4 regions of the Hoeflea prorocentri genome follow, and region 4 is predicted to be linked to each of the others. Evidence: predicted binding sites of a transcription regulator. Region 4 holds the regulator's gene; each other region holds the start of a gene.
What was found. The regulator LexA, encoded in region 4, represses DNA repair genes until DNA is damaged. The targets are predictions, from matches to a motif close to TGTTCNNNNTGTGTTCNG.

Region 1: a site for LexA is predicted at 1,487-1,504, ahead of OQ273_RS04045 (ATP-dependent helicase). Genes of this name have one in related genera too.
Region 2: a site for LexA is predicted at 1,329-1,346, ahead of OQ273_RS20840 (ImuA family protein). Genes of this name have one in related genera too.
Region 3: a site for LexA is predicted at 1,697-1,714, ahead of OQ273_RS13100 (PA0069 family radical SAM protein). Genes of this name have one in related genera too.

What each region holds. Positions count from the first base shown of each region.
Region 1 covers NZ_JAPJZI010000001.1:884,797-887,911, reverse strand. The annotation lists gene OQ273_RS04055 (GTP-binding protein) at 1-723, shown strand, start outside; gene OQ273_RS04050 (DUF1826 domain-containing protein) at 720-1,376, shown strand; gene OQ273_RS04045 (ATP-dependent helicase) at 1,567-3,115, shown strand, end outside.
Region 2 covers NZ_JAPJZI010000001.1:4,427,343-4,430,457, reverse strand. The annotation lists gene OQ273_RS20845 (DinB/UmuC family translesion DNA polymerase) at 1-568, opposite strand, end outside; gene OQ273_RS20840 (ImuA family protein) at 468-1,316, opposite strand; gene OQ273_RS20835 (AbgT family transporter) at 1,575-3,115, shown strand, end outside.
Region 3 covers NZ_JAPJZI010000001.1:2,794,632-2,797,746, reverse strand. The annotation lists gene OQ273_RS13105 (ribonuclease HII) at 1-280, opposite strand, end outside; gene OQ273_RS13100 (PA0069 family radical SAM protein) at 484-1,641, opposite strand; gene OQ273_RS13095 (crotonase/enoyl-CoA hydratase family protein) at 1,858-2,637, shown strand; gene moaB (molybdenum cofactor biosynthesis protein B) at 2,654-3,115, opposite strand, start outside.
Region 4 covers NZ_JAPJZI010000001.1:1,691,790-1,694,904, reverse strand. The annotation lists gene OQ273_RS07895 (class I SAM-dependent methyltransferase) at 21-707, opposite strand; gene lexA (transcriptional repressor LexA) at 1,184-1,903, shown strand; gene OQ273_RS07885 (ComEC/Rec2 family competence protein) at 1,897-3,115, opposite strand, start outside.

The DNA.
Region 1 (3,115 bases), 810 kb from region 4:
GAACGCACGCTTGTCCATCTCCTGACCGACCAGATTGAATTTGCAGACATCGTTGTGCTCAACAAGGTCAGTGCCGCCGAACCGGGACAGGTGGATGCCGCCCGCAAGATCATCCGAAGCTTGAATGCCGACGCAAAAATCATGGAAACCGATTATTCAAATATTGCGGCAGGGGATATCCTGAACACCGGGCTGTTCGACTTTGAAAAAGCCCAGGAGCATCCACACTGGGCCAAGGAACTCTACGGTTTCGCGGATCATGTTCCGGAAACTGAGGAATATGGCGTTGCCTCATATGTCTACCGGGCGCGCCGCCCGTTTGATCCGCAGAAAATCCACGCTTTTTTGAACGGGCCGCTGCCTGGAGTTATTCGCGCCAAGGGACATTTCTGGCTTGCGACAAGGCCGGACTGGGTGGCGGAGTTTTCCCTGGCCGGCGCCCTGTCGAGCGTCAGCCCGATTGGCACATGGTGGGCTTCGGTGCCAAGCAGCCGTCTTCCAGACAATGAGCAACTACGATCCTATCTCAAGAATCTGTGGGTAGAACCGTTCGGGGATCGACGCCAGGAGATCGTGTTTATCGGCTCCGGCATCGACTGGCCGGCGATCAAGAGCGGATTGGACGACTGCCTCATGCAGGACAACACCGGAGATGATCTGACGGCATTCGCGGACCTCCCCGACCCGTTCCCGAAATGGCAACGGAGACAACAGGCGGCATGAGCCAATTGCTCTCTGGACATAACCACGGCCATACAATTTCGAACCGGCCGGTCGCCCGCCAGCAGACGGCGCAGGATGTCGTCATCGGTCGGCAGGCCGAGATTCTTGCCGACATAACCGCGCCGGGCGTGGGCGCCGCGATCTGGCAAAGAAATCCCCATACGTCTTTCCAGACATGGATAGACGCCCTTGCGGTCGAACAACTGCCGAACCTGCGGGTCACTGTTCCTGTCGAACTTGCAGAGGAGGCCGTGCGAACAGCATGCAAAATTGCAAAAACACCACCGGGACCCGAGCAAAAAATGCTCGCCGGCGACGTCGGAGCATTGGCTCTGATCTACGGTGACGTGATGAAAACCGACTATGTGCAAATCCGGTTAGACGTTTCAGACGGGGCAATGTGCCCAAAATTTCATCTCGATAACGTGCCTGCCCGTCTTCTTTGCACCTACCGCGGGCCTGGAACCGAATATGTTCCCGAGATCCATCGGCAAGAGCCGGAGCGCATCAGAACCATGAATACCGGTTCGGTCGGGCTGTTTCGAGGCGCAACATGGGCGTCCGGTGAGCGCTCTTCGCTCCTTCACCGTTCGCCAGGTGCACAAGCAGCGTCCGGACCGCGCCTGCTCCTGGTTATAGACGCAGCAGCTTAAAAACCGGTGACCGGAATGCCGCCGGTCGCCTGCATAGGGCGCATTGGTGCGAGAGAAGCCTCTGTGCTCACACCGGCTTGCCGACCTTTTATCGGTTTTCGGATTTGCCCTCGAACGATTCGAGAACAAAATCGCGGTGCAAACACATTGGTTGCTGGTCTTTCCGACCCGAATCACTACATTGGGAAGAATGGCCGGCCCGGACGAAGACATACCTTTTTTTGGCGAAGACAGCAGTGCGCCCTCCCCTGCGAGCGGCGGTCTTGCGGCGCGTGCCATGGCGGCGCGCAACAAAACCTCGGTTTCTGCGCCCTATCTGGAAGGTCTTAATCCGGAACAGACCCGCGCCGTCGAGACGATTGACGGGCCGGTTCTGGTGCTTGCCGGCGCGGGCACCGGCAAGACGCGGGTTCTGACAACCCGCATCGCCCATATCCTGGCCACCGGCAAAGCCTATCCCAGCCAGATCCTCGCCGTCACCTTCACCAACAAGGCCGCGCGCGAGATGAAGGAACGCATCGGCGTTCTGGTCGGCGGGGCCGTCGAGGGCATGCCCTGGCTCGGAACCTTTCACTCCATCGGCGTCCGGCTCCTGCGCCGTCACGCCGAGCTTGTCGGCCTCCGGTCCGATTTCACCATCCTCGACACGGACGATCAGATTCGGCTTTTAAAGCAGTTGATCCAGGCCGAGGGGCTGGACGACAAACGCTGGCCGGCCCGGCAGTTCGCCATGATGATCGACGGCTGGAAGAACAAAGGATTTGGCCCGGCGGATATTCCCGAGGGCGATGCCCGCGCCTTTGCCAACGGCAAGGGGCGCGAGCTTTACGAGGCCTATCAGAACCGTCTGAAGACGCTGAATGCCTGCGATTTCGGCGATCTTCTGTGCCACCCGATCCGCATCTTCAAAAATCATCCGGATGTGCTGAAGGAATATCACGGCAAGTTCCGCTACGTCCTTGTCGACGAATATCAGGACACCAATACGGCGCAATATCTGTGGCTGCGCCTCATCGCGCAGGGATCGCACAATGTGTGTTGCGTCGGCGATGACGATCAGTCGATCTACGGATGGCGCGGCGCGGAAGTGGATAATATCCTGCGCTTTGAAAAGGATTTTCCGGGTGCCGTGGTCATCCGGCTTGAACGCAATTACCGCTCCACGGCCCATATTCTGGGCGCGGCCGCGCATCTGATTTCCCACAATGAAGGCCGCCTCGGCAAAACCCTCTTCACCGATCTCGCCGACGACGATCATGACAAGGTCATGGTGCATGCGGCCTGGGATTCGGAGGAGGAAGCCCGCGCCGTCGGCGAGGAAATCGAGCAGCTTCAAAGGCGCGACCACAGGCTCAACGATATGGCGATCCTCGTGCGCGCCTCCTTCCAGATGCGCGAATTCGAGGATCGGTTCGTCACGCTCGGCCTCAATTACCGCGTCATCGGCGGTCCGCGCTTTTACGAACGGCTCGAAATCCGCGACGCCATGGCCTATTTCCGCGTCGTGTGCCAGCCGGCGGACGATCTTGCCTTCGAGCGCATTGTCAACACACCGAAACGCGGCCTTGGCGAGGCTGCCATCCGGCAATTGCACGATTATGCGAGAGCGCGCGATATCCCGCTTTTAAAGGCCGCATCCGACCTCGTCATGACCGAGGAGATGAAGCCGCGCCCGCGCAAATCCCTGACGGACGTCGTGGAAAACTTCCATCGCTGGTCCTCCCTGCTGGACAACACGC
Region 2 (3,115 bases), 2.7 Mb from region 4:
GCAGATCGAGCAGCGCTTTGTCATGTTCGCCCGTTGCAACCACCCCGGCCTCGCCATAACGGGCAAAGGCCCAGGCCGCCCCCGGCGTGTCGGCGACCGCGGCATGCGCCAGAAGACCGGCGGCACGCAGCCGGGCAACAAGATCTTCGCGCATCGCCTCCTCGCCGCCGAACAAATGGGCGCAGCCGGAAATATCCAGGAAAAGCCCGGCGCATTGCCCCGCAACATTTGGCGAAAGCGCTTCAACAGCCACCAGCGGCGTATAACGGTCGCACCAGGCGGCAACCGCTTCAAGCAGCGCCGCATCGGCCTTGATATCGTGATCGAAAACATCGAGATCGGGAAACAACGCGCGCGCATCGCTCAGCGTCTGCTCGATCCTCAGACCGGCCTTGTGGCCATGGCCGTCCAACGCGACGAGGCGCATGGCATTTTTGACTTTTGCGATCGCGGCAAGGGGCGGGGCGTCAGGACGCCCGTTCAAACGCCATGACCTGCCCCATTTGCGGCGCGCCACCCGGTCGGTGGAAAGCTGCGGCAGGGCGATCGACATGATCCGCTGGGACATGTTCAAAACCGTGTCTGTTATGGTTCCATTGAATGGTCCATTGCCCCGTCTGACCATTGCGGTTGCGTTCAAGCACAAGACCGAGCCGCACAAGCCCTATGCCGTTTTCAAGCTGCGGATCGGCCGCCGATGGCGCTGCACTGACGCGCCATCTGGTTGCCGCCGCATTGGCCTCCTCTTCACCACCCTGTCGCAGGATGCATACAAACAGGCCGTTCTGCTGCGCCTTGAGCATCAGCCGCCGCGTTGCCGTCATGTCGAAAGCCGGCTGGTTGCCCTTGATCTGAAAGACGACGGCGGCAAGGTCGCTGCATTTGGCCGCCTCGTCGCTTGCCCAAAGCGATGTCTTGAAGTCCAGCGGCCGCACCATGAGCAACCGCGACGGATCGATCCCGAACATGGCAAGCCCGGCGGGAAAGAGCTGGCCGCCGTCAAGCCGGCAGGCCGGATCGCAAACCCAGACGATGCGGCCCGTGCGGCGCTTCATGCAGCCGGCGATCAGCCCGGCGAGGAACCCGGACGCCGCCGCAATATCGCGGGTCAGCGCACAACGCACCTCATGCAGAGCAAAGATCGGAAACCCGTCCTTGAAGACCGCATCGACGCTGTCGATGCCAAAGGCGGCCACACCGCCCGTTTCCTCTCCGCGCAAGCGTTCATGACGTGCAAAAGCAGCATGGCGCCGGTCGATCTTCGACACGGCATCCTGCAATGCCTCCATCCTTTGCCGCGCGTGACTGCCCTGCATTGTTTTTCCACATGTTCTTGCTTTGTTCCACAATAGATTCCAAAAAACAAACCGGGAGTCAAGCAACCACCAAGAGATGAAATGCAACCCGGCGATAAAAGACAAAGTGACGAAATGGTAATGTCACCAGCCGTTGCCCGCTCCGCACGATAGCGGTTAAACTGCCTTCAGGTTCTGCCAAATGCGGCTCTACCACAGCTTCAAATCGTCCTCACCGAGGCCGCCGGGAATAACCGGTACACCCGCACTGGAACAGCAATGAGCGATATCCCCACCCAACCTAACAAGGGCTTCATCGCCGCCATTGAGCGCACCGGAAACCGCCTGCCTGACCCGGTCTTCATCTTCATCTGGCTGATCGGCATCCTCATGGTGGTAAGCCTCATCGCCTCGCTTGCCGGTCTCTCGGCAATACATCCGGTCACGGGCGATCCCGTCGACGCAAAAAGCCTGCTTTCGGCGGACAATCTGCGCCGCCTCGTCACCGACATGCCGACGACATTCACCCATTTCCATCCGCTCGGTTATGTGCTGGTCGTCATGCTGGGCGCCGGCGTTGCCGAACGCACCGGCTTTCTGGGTGCGGCCATGCGCGCCGGCGTCAGCAATGCGCCGAAAATGCTTCTGACCCCGATTGTCGTTGCCGTCGGCATGATCGGAAACCTTGCCGCCGACGCCGCCTATGTGGTCCTCATTCCGCTGGCCGGGGTCATTTTCGCCGCAGCCGGGCGCCACCCGGTCGCAGGCATCGCCGCCGCCTTTGCCGGCGTATCGGGCGGCTTTTCCGCCAATCTGTTCCCGGGGCAGCTCGACGCGTTGCTCTTCGGCATCACCGAGGCCGGCGCGGAAATCCTCGACCCGGAATGGAACGCCAACATCGCCGGCAACTGGTATCTGATCATGGCGCTGTTCTTCGTCTACCTGCCGGTGATCTGGTACGTCACCGACCGTCAGGTCGAGCCGCGCCTCGGCAAATGGGAAGGCGGCACCGTCGCGGATACCGATGAACCCATTTCCGGCCCGCTGACTGATGATGAGCGCAAAGGCCTCATATGGGGCGCCCTGACAATCCTTGCCGTGATTGCCGTATGGGTTTTCCTGACCATTGGTCCGGGTACGCCGCTGATCGACCATGATGCACGGCCGGAAGCCCGCATGACGCCGTTTTACCAGTCGCTTGTCGCCGGTTTCTTCTTCCTGTTTCTACTCAGCGGCTGGGTTTACGGCCATATCACCGGCGTGATCGCCAATCACCGCGACCTTGTGCGGCTGATGAAGGAATCCATGTCCGAGATGGGCTACTATCTCGTTCTGGCCTTTGCCGCCGCCCACTTCGTTGTCATGTTCGTCTGGTCGAACCTTGGCCTGATCCTGGCCATCGACGGTGCGGAATTCCTGCGCTGGACGGCGCTGCCGGGCCCGCTTCTGCTTGCCGGCCTTCTCATCCTGTCGGGGTTCATCAATCTATTTGTCGGCTCGGCATCGGCAAAATGGGCTCTGCTTGCGCCAATTCTGGTGCCGATGCTGATGCTCCTCGGTATCAGCCCCGAAACGGCCACCGCCGCCTACCGCATCGGCGATTCGGCAACCAATATCATCACGCCCCTGATGGTCTATTTCCCGCTCATCCTGATCTTCTGTCAGCGCTGGGACAAGGAATTCGGCATCGGCAGCCTGATGGCCGTGATGATCCCCTATTCCATCTGGCTGATGATCAGCGGCGTTATCATGATTATCGCCTGGACAGCGCTTAACATTCCGCTCGGGCCGGGTGCGATGGTCGACTTCACCTTAACGGG
Region 3 (3,115 bases), 1.1 Mb from region 4:
AGAGCGCATCGCGCTTGCAGGATGTCAGTTTCTTGGAGTCATTAAGGCCCGGCGGAATATTCTGAGGATCAAGGATAACGGCAGCGGCAACGACCGGCCCGGCCAGCGGGCCGCGCCCGGCCTCATCCGCCCCCGCCACCAGCTGTTCGGGTGAGCCCGCGGCCGTCTCAAAACTGAAATCCGGACCGTCTCCCACCGATCCGAACAGCTCGGTCTGTCCGGGCTTTGCCCGGCGCGAACGGGGCGTTTCTGAGCGAGAATCAGGTGGGGTGCGAGACATTGTGCGGCAAACTCGCACGCCCACCCAATCCCCTGCAAGTCCCTCCATTCAGAGCGTGTCTCCGGACGGCAGAGGCCGGAGGTCATTGCTCGGGGAATGCCGGTTCCAGTGTGAGGCACAGGTGGCAGGAAACCGGCTGCGGCTTGGTGGAGGGATCCACCGCCATGATCGCAGTCGGGGTAGGCGATCATGGCGAAGCTTCATCAAAGCAGGTTGAGCTGTACCCCCGTTCCATGGGGAGGCGTAAACAGGTCCGTGCGCAAGGAGCGCCATCTGTTGTCGAGCCCCAGTCTCTTTGCCGTGATTTCGAAACGCCGGGCCAACTGCCAGGCATAGGGGCCGCTGCCCTTCATGCGTTTGTTGAACTCGGCGTCATAATCCTTGCCGCCGCGCATCGAGCGCACCAGCGACATGACATGGCGATACCGGTCCGGATAGTGGCGCAGCAGCCAGTCGCGGAAAAGCGGGCTGACTTCGAGCGGCAGGCGTAACAGAATATAGCTTGCCGTGCACGCGCCGGCTGCCTTGGCCGAATCCAGAATGCGTTCGATTTCATGGTCGTTCAGGCCCGGTATGACCGGCGAAGCCATGACCGCGACCGGTATGCCGGCTTCCGACAGGCCCCGGATCGCCTCCAGCCGCCGCACCGGCGTCGAAGCCCGTGGCTCCATGGCGCGGGCAAGCTTGCCGTCCAGTGTCGTGACCGAGAGAGCCACTTTGGCAAGGCCCTTTTCGGCCATCTGGGACAGAATATCGGCATCGCGCAGAACGTTTGCCGATTTTGTCACAATGCCGACCGGATGATTGCAGGCGTTCAACACCTCGAGTATCTGCCGCACGATCCGCCATTTCCTCTCGATCGGCTGATAGGGGTCCGTATTGGTGCCAATGGCAATCACACGCGGCTTGTAGCCGGGCTTTGCCAGTTCCCTTTCGAGCAGTTTCGGAGCATCGGGCTTGGCAAAAAGGCGTGATTCAAAATCCAGACCCGGTGAAAGCCCCATAAAGGCGTGGGTCGGCCGCGCGAAGCAGTAGATACAGCCGTGTTCGCAGCCGCGATAAGGGTTGATCGACCGGTCGAAGGAAATATCCGGCGACTGATTGCGGGTAATGATGGTGCGGGGCTTTTCCACCTGTACATCCGTTTTGAAAGCCGGAAGATCTTCCAGGCTTTCCCAACCATCATCAAAGACGTGGCGGGAGTGCTGTTCGAAACGGCCGCTCGGATTGATGCCCGCGCCGCGCCCGCGGCGCCGGTTCTTGTCAACGCGCATGCCTGAGCGTGCGGCAAGCGCTTCAGCAATGTCCGGCTTGTTTGCCGGGTTGAGGCTGTTTTGCCTGAAATGATCCAGCTCGCTCATTGAAGCACCCTTACGTCTGCGTTTGTTTTTATGAATTTATTCCTAGCAAATGGATTAGAACATATCAAGAACAAAATCACGAGAACCGGATCTGAGACGGTGCTGGGAAAATCCTCTGAATATCCGGGAGGTTGCACGGTGCAAGCGACATTGACCGGGCCGGCCGGTGATGTCAGCATCTCAGTTCAGCGATCTGAAAAGGGCAGGAGACGGATCATGGACGAATCGCAGGACAAGGTTCTGGTGGAGCGACGGGACGCGGTGACGATTGTGTCCATCAATCGTCCTGACAGCCGCAATGCCGTGGATCCGGAGACGGCCGGCCTGCTTCTGACGGCTTTCGACGCCTTCGAGAAGGACGACAGCCAACTGGCGGCCGTGCTTTATGGACGCGGCGGGACATTCTGTGCCGGTTTCGATCTGAAAACGGTCTCGGAAGGATCATTTGAGTATGAGCCTTTGGGCGAGGGGCCCATGGGGCCGACGCGCAGGTTGCTGACCAAGCCGGTGATTGCGGCTGTAGAAGGACACGCGGTGGCCGGCGGGCTTGAACTTGCCCTGTGGTGCGACATGCGGGTGGCCTCTGAAAACGCGGTCTTTGGGGTGTTCTGCCGCCGTTGGGGCGTTCCCTTGATCGATGGCGGCAATGTGCGCCTGCCGCGCCTGATCGGGCACAGCCGGGCAATGGACATGATCCTGACAGGCCGCCCTGTCGCTGCTGGCGAGGCGCTGAGTTTCGGGCTCGCCAACCGGCTGGTTCCGCAGGGCAAGGCGCTTGAGGAAGCTGTCTCCATCGCCACGGACATGGCACGTTTCCCGCAGACATGCCTGCGGACCGACCGCATGACAGCTTATCAGCAATGGGGTCTGGATGTTGCCGAAGCGCTCAAGCTGGAGGGGGTCGAGGGGCAGGTGCCCATACGCGAGGAGGCCGAAAAGGGCGCGTCACGTTTTGCATCCGGCCTCGGGCGCTCGGGCCGGTTTGATGCAATCTGAAGGAGGCGCTTTCGAATTACTTGCCGCGCTTCAGATGCTCGTCGAGCCGCGGCATGATCTCGATGAAATTGCACGGCATGTGGCGGTAGTCGAGCTGATATTTCAGAATCCCGTCCCAGGCATCCTTGCAGGCTCCGGGTGAGCCGGGAAGCACAAAAACATAGGTCGCATCGATAACGCCGCCGGTCGCCCGCGACTGGATGGTGGATGTACCGATCTTGTCGTAGGAAATGCGGTGAAACACCTCGGAAAACCCATCCATCTGTTTGTCGAACAGCGGCATGACGGCTTCCGGCGTGACGTCCCGGCCGGTAAACCCCGTGCCGCCTGTTGTGATCACAACGTCGATGTCAGGGTCTTCGGCCCATGATTTGACACGTCCGGCAATCTTCTCAACATCGTCCGTAACGATATCGCGGGCGGCCAGAACATGACCTGATTCTTCGATCCGTCCAGCAAGCGTAGAACCCGATTTGTC
Region 4 (3,115 bases):
TCAAGGCTTCCCGGGCCGCGTCAGGCGGGAGCCAGCTCGTAAATATGGACCGGATGCGGGCTGAAGAGTTTGATGATCAGTTTGACAAAGCGTGACATCGGCCTCGGCCTGATCCGTTCATTTGCATTGAGCGCATGGCGGTGCATGGAGTTGTAATAGACGATAATCACCTTGCGCTTCGCGCCGCTATCGTCGCAGTGCGAATATTTGCGGATGACCTTATCCAGCAGTTCGCCTTCGAACGGATTATAGAAATAAAGGATGCAGTCGGTTTTCGGCGTATCGTAATCCATGACGTCGCAGCAGACCGATTTTATGTCCCTGCATTTGAGATGATTTTTCGGATAACCGGAAATATTGCGCTCGGCCTGCTCATGTAAAATGCTGCTGAACTCGATCCCGTGCACGAGACGAAACGGCCACTGGGCGGCAGTCAGCAACATGCGCCCCCTGCCCGATCCGTAATCGACAAAAGAGAAACGGCTCAGATCCTCATTCAAACCTTTGAGGATCCAGCCCAGCACAAGGCGTGGAGACGCGCCATATTCATAAGACAATTTGGCATGAGCCGAATTCACCGGGGAAAGATCGTCCTGATGCAACGTCCCGCGCGTGGCAACTGCCTCCCGCGTTTCGAACCACCGGTCCCACATCCAGTAATGAACTCTGTAGAGGAACATCGCCCAAAAGTGGCGTACAAGCTGCATCTCATTTACCGGCAGCGGCGGACCGAAATTGGCCACAGTGCGGTCCGCGCCCGAGATAGATCGTACGCGGGATCGTGACCGCAATGTCTTCCAGCCCGGACAGACCCGCACGATCATCCGGCAGAAATTCTCCGGTGATGCACGCTGTGATGGGCCCGCAGCCTGGATATGACGATCGCATCTTTTTCATTGGCTAAACCCCCTGCCGTGTTTGAGGCTGAAGGTACAACGCGCAGGTTTATACAATTTTAACGGGACGGGCGAAAGCGAACACAGCGGTGCTTGTTTTAACCGGCGCTCCCTATTACCGGACAGCGATTGACGGGCGCCGGCCGCAATGCCCTGTCGGCAAAACCCGATTGACTACCCTGTTAGCGACGCCGGGCAGTCTGTTAACCAAATATAAACACTTGAAGAACACAAATGGAACATATAGTGTATGTTCTGTATTTGTTTCTCCGATTCGGGAGCCGGCGATGCTGACGCGAAAACAACATGAGCTGCTGCTTTATATTCATGAGCGTATGAAGGAGACGGGCATCCCGCCGTCCTTCGACGAGATGAAGGAAGCGCTTGATCTTGCCTCAAAATCAGGCATTCATCGCCTGATTACCGCCTTGGAGGAACGTGGGTTCATCCGAAGGCTGCCAAACCGGGCCCGCGCTCTTGAAGTCTTGCGCCTTCCCGAGACGATGATTCCGGCCGGCCAGCAACGCAAGGGGTTCTCGCCAAGCGTTATCGAAGGCAGCCTGGGTAAACCCGCGCCTGAACCCACACCGCTTCCGGTTCAGGACAATGATGATACGCAGGCTGCGGTGAGCGTACCCGTTATGGGCCGGATCGCCGCCGGTGTGCCCATATCGGCCATCCAGAACAATACGCACAATATCAGCGTCCCCCCGGAGATGCTGTCCGGCGGTGAACATTACGCGCTTGAGGTAAAGGGCGATTCAATGATCGAAGCCGGCATTTTTGACGGCGATACTGTGGTCATCAAAAACGCCTCCACAGCCAATCCGGGTGAAATCGTTGTCGCGCTTGTCGATGACGAGGAAGCAACCTTGAAGCGGTTCCGCAGAAAGGGCGCCTCAATTGCCCTGGAAGCAGCAAACCCATCCTATGAGACTCGGATTTTCGGCCCGGATCAGGTGAAGATCCAAGGCAAGCTGGTGGGGCTGATCAGGCGCTATCACTGACGCCATGACGGTGTGATCTTGTAGAAGCTGTCATTGCGCCAGTTATAGGCGCGATGGCGCGTCCAGGCTCGGTCAACACTGGCAACTGCCGAACGTATTTTCGGCTGATTGCCGTTCGTTTTCGTCCAGATGGCCAAAGCGCCGCTTTGGCGCAGCATGCGGCCTGTAATCAGCAGGGCTCCGGAATAACACCGCTCCATCGCAATCGATGCCGCGGTCACGACGATATCTGCCTCGTCACAGGCAGCGCCGAGATAGGATAAATCCTCAACCAGAGCCAGTTTCGTCCCACTGCCCGACACGCCGACACAGAAAGTTTTTGCCGCACACTGCATGTGATCAGTCCTCGCAGCTGAGGCTTCCAATGCGGATCCAAGGTCATTTATCCCGCCAGCGATATCGAGGGGCGTATCATGTCGGGTTCGTTTGAGCCCCGTCTGCCATTGCTCAAAGATGAATCGGGGTGGTCTTTTGCGGTTTGTGGCCAAGCCGCCTTTATTGACAAGTGCAACCAACCTGCCGTCCTCGGCAATCAGAATGTCAGGCCACGTGCGTGGTATCGTCATGGCGGCTCCAGCGAGCAGGAGCAGCGCCAGCCCTACGATCCTCAACCGGGTCCTGCTCAACACAAAGATCAGCAGGCCGGCGACCGCAACAAGTGTTATCCACGGGCTTATCTGACCAACGACAACCGCACCGCCGATGTCACGAACATAACGGGCGATGGCTATCACTGCATCAAGCCCCCCTCCCATCACGATCAACGGCCATTTTTCGAGACCCAATGGCATGAGCAGGACGGCAAACATCCCCGCCGGCATCACAATAAAGGTGACAATCGGCATGGCGGCCAGATTGGCCAGAAGCCCGTATGCCGCAATCCGATGGAAGTGATGGATGGCAAACGGCGCCGTGGCGAGACCTGCAACGAGTGACGTAACCGCCAGCCCAAGGAAAAAGACAAACAGAACGCGTGCCGGGGTGCCCAGCCACCCGGCCTCAGCACGCCCTGTTCCGGGCCGGGGTTTATTCCACAGCGCATAAGTCGCAATTAGTGCCGCAGTTGCGGCAAACGACATTTGAAAGCCCGGCCCGAGAACGGCGGAGGGCGTTATGACGATGATAATCATTGCGGCAATGGCGACATTGCGCATCGTCAGCGCCTGTCTGTCCGCGAGCACGGCGATCAGCATGATGACCAGCATGATCCAG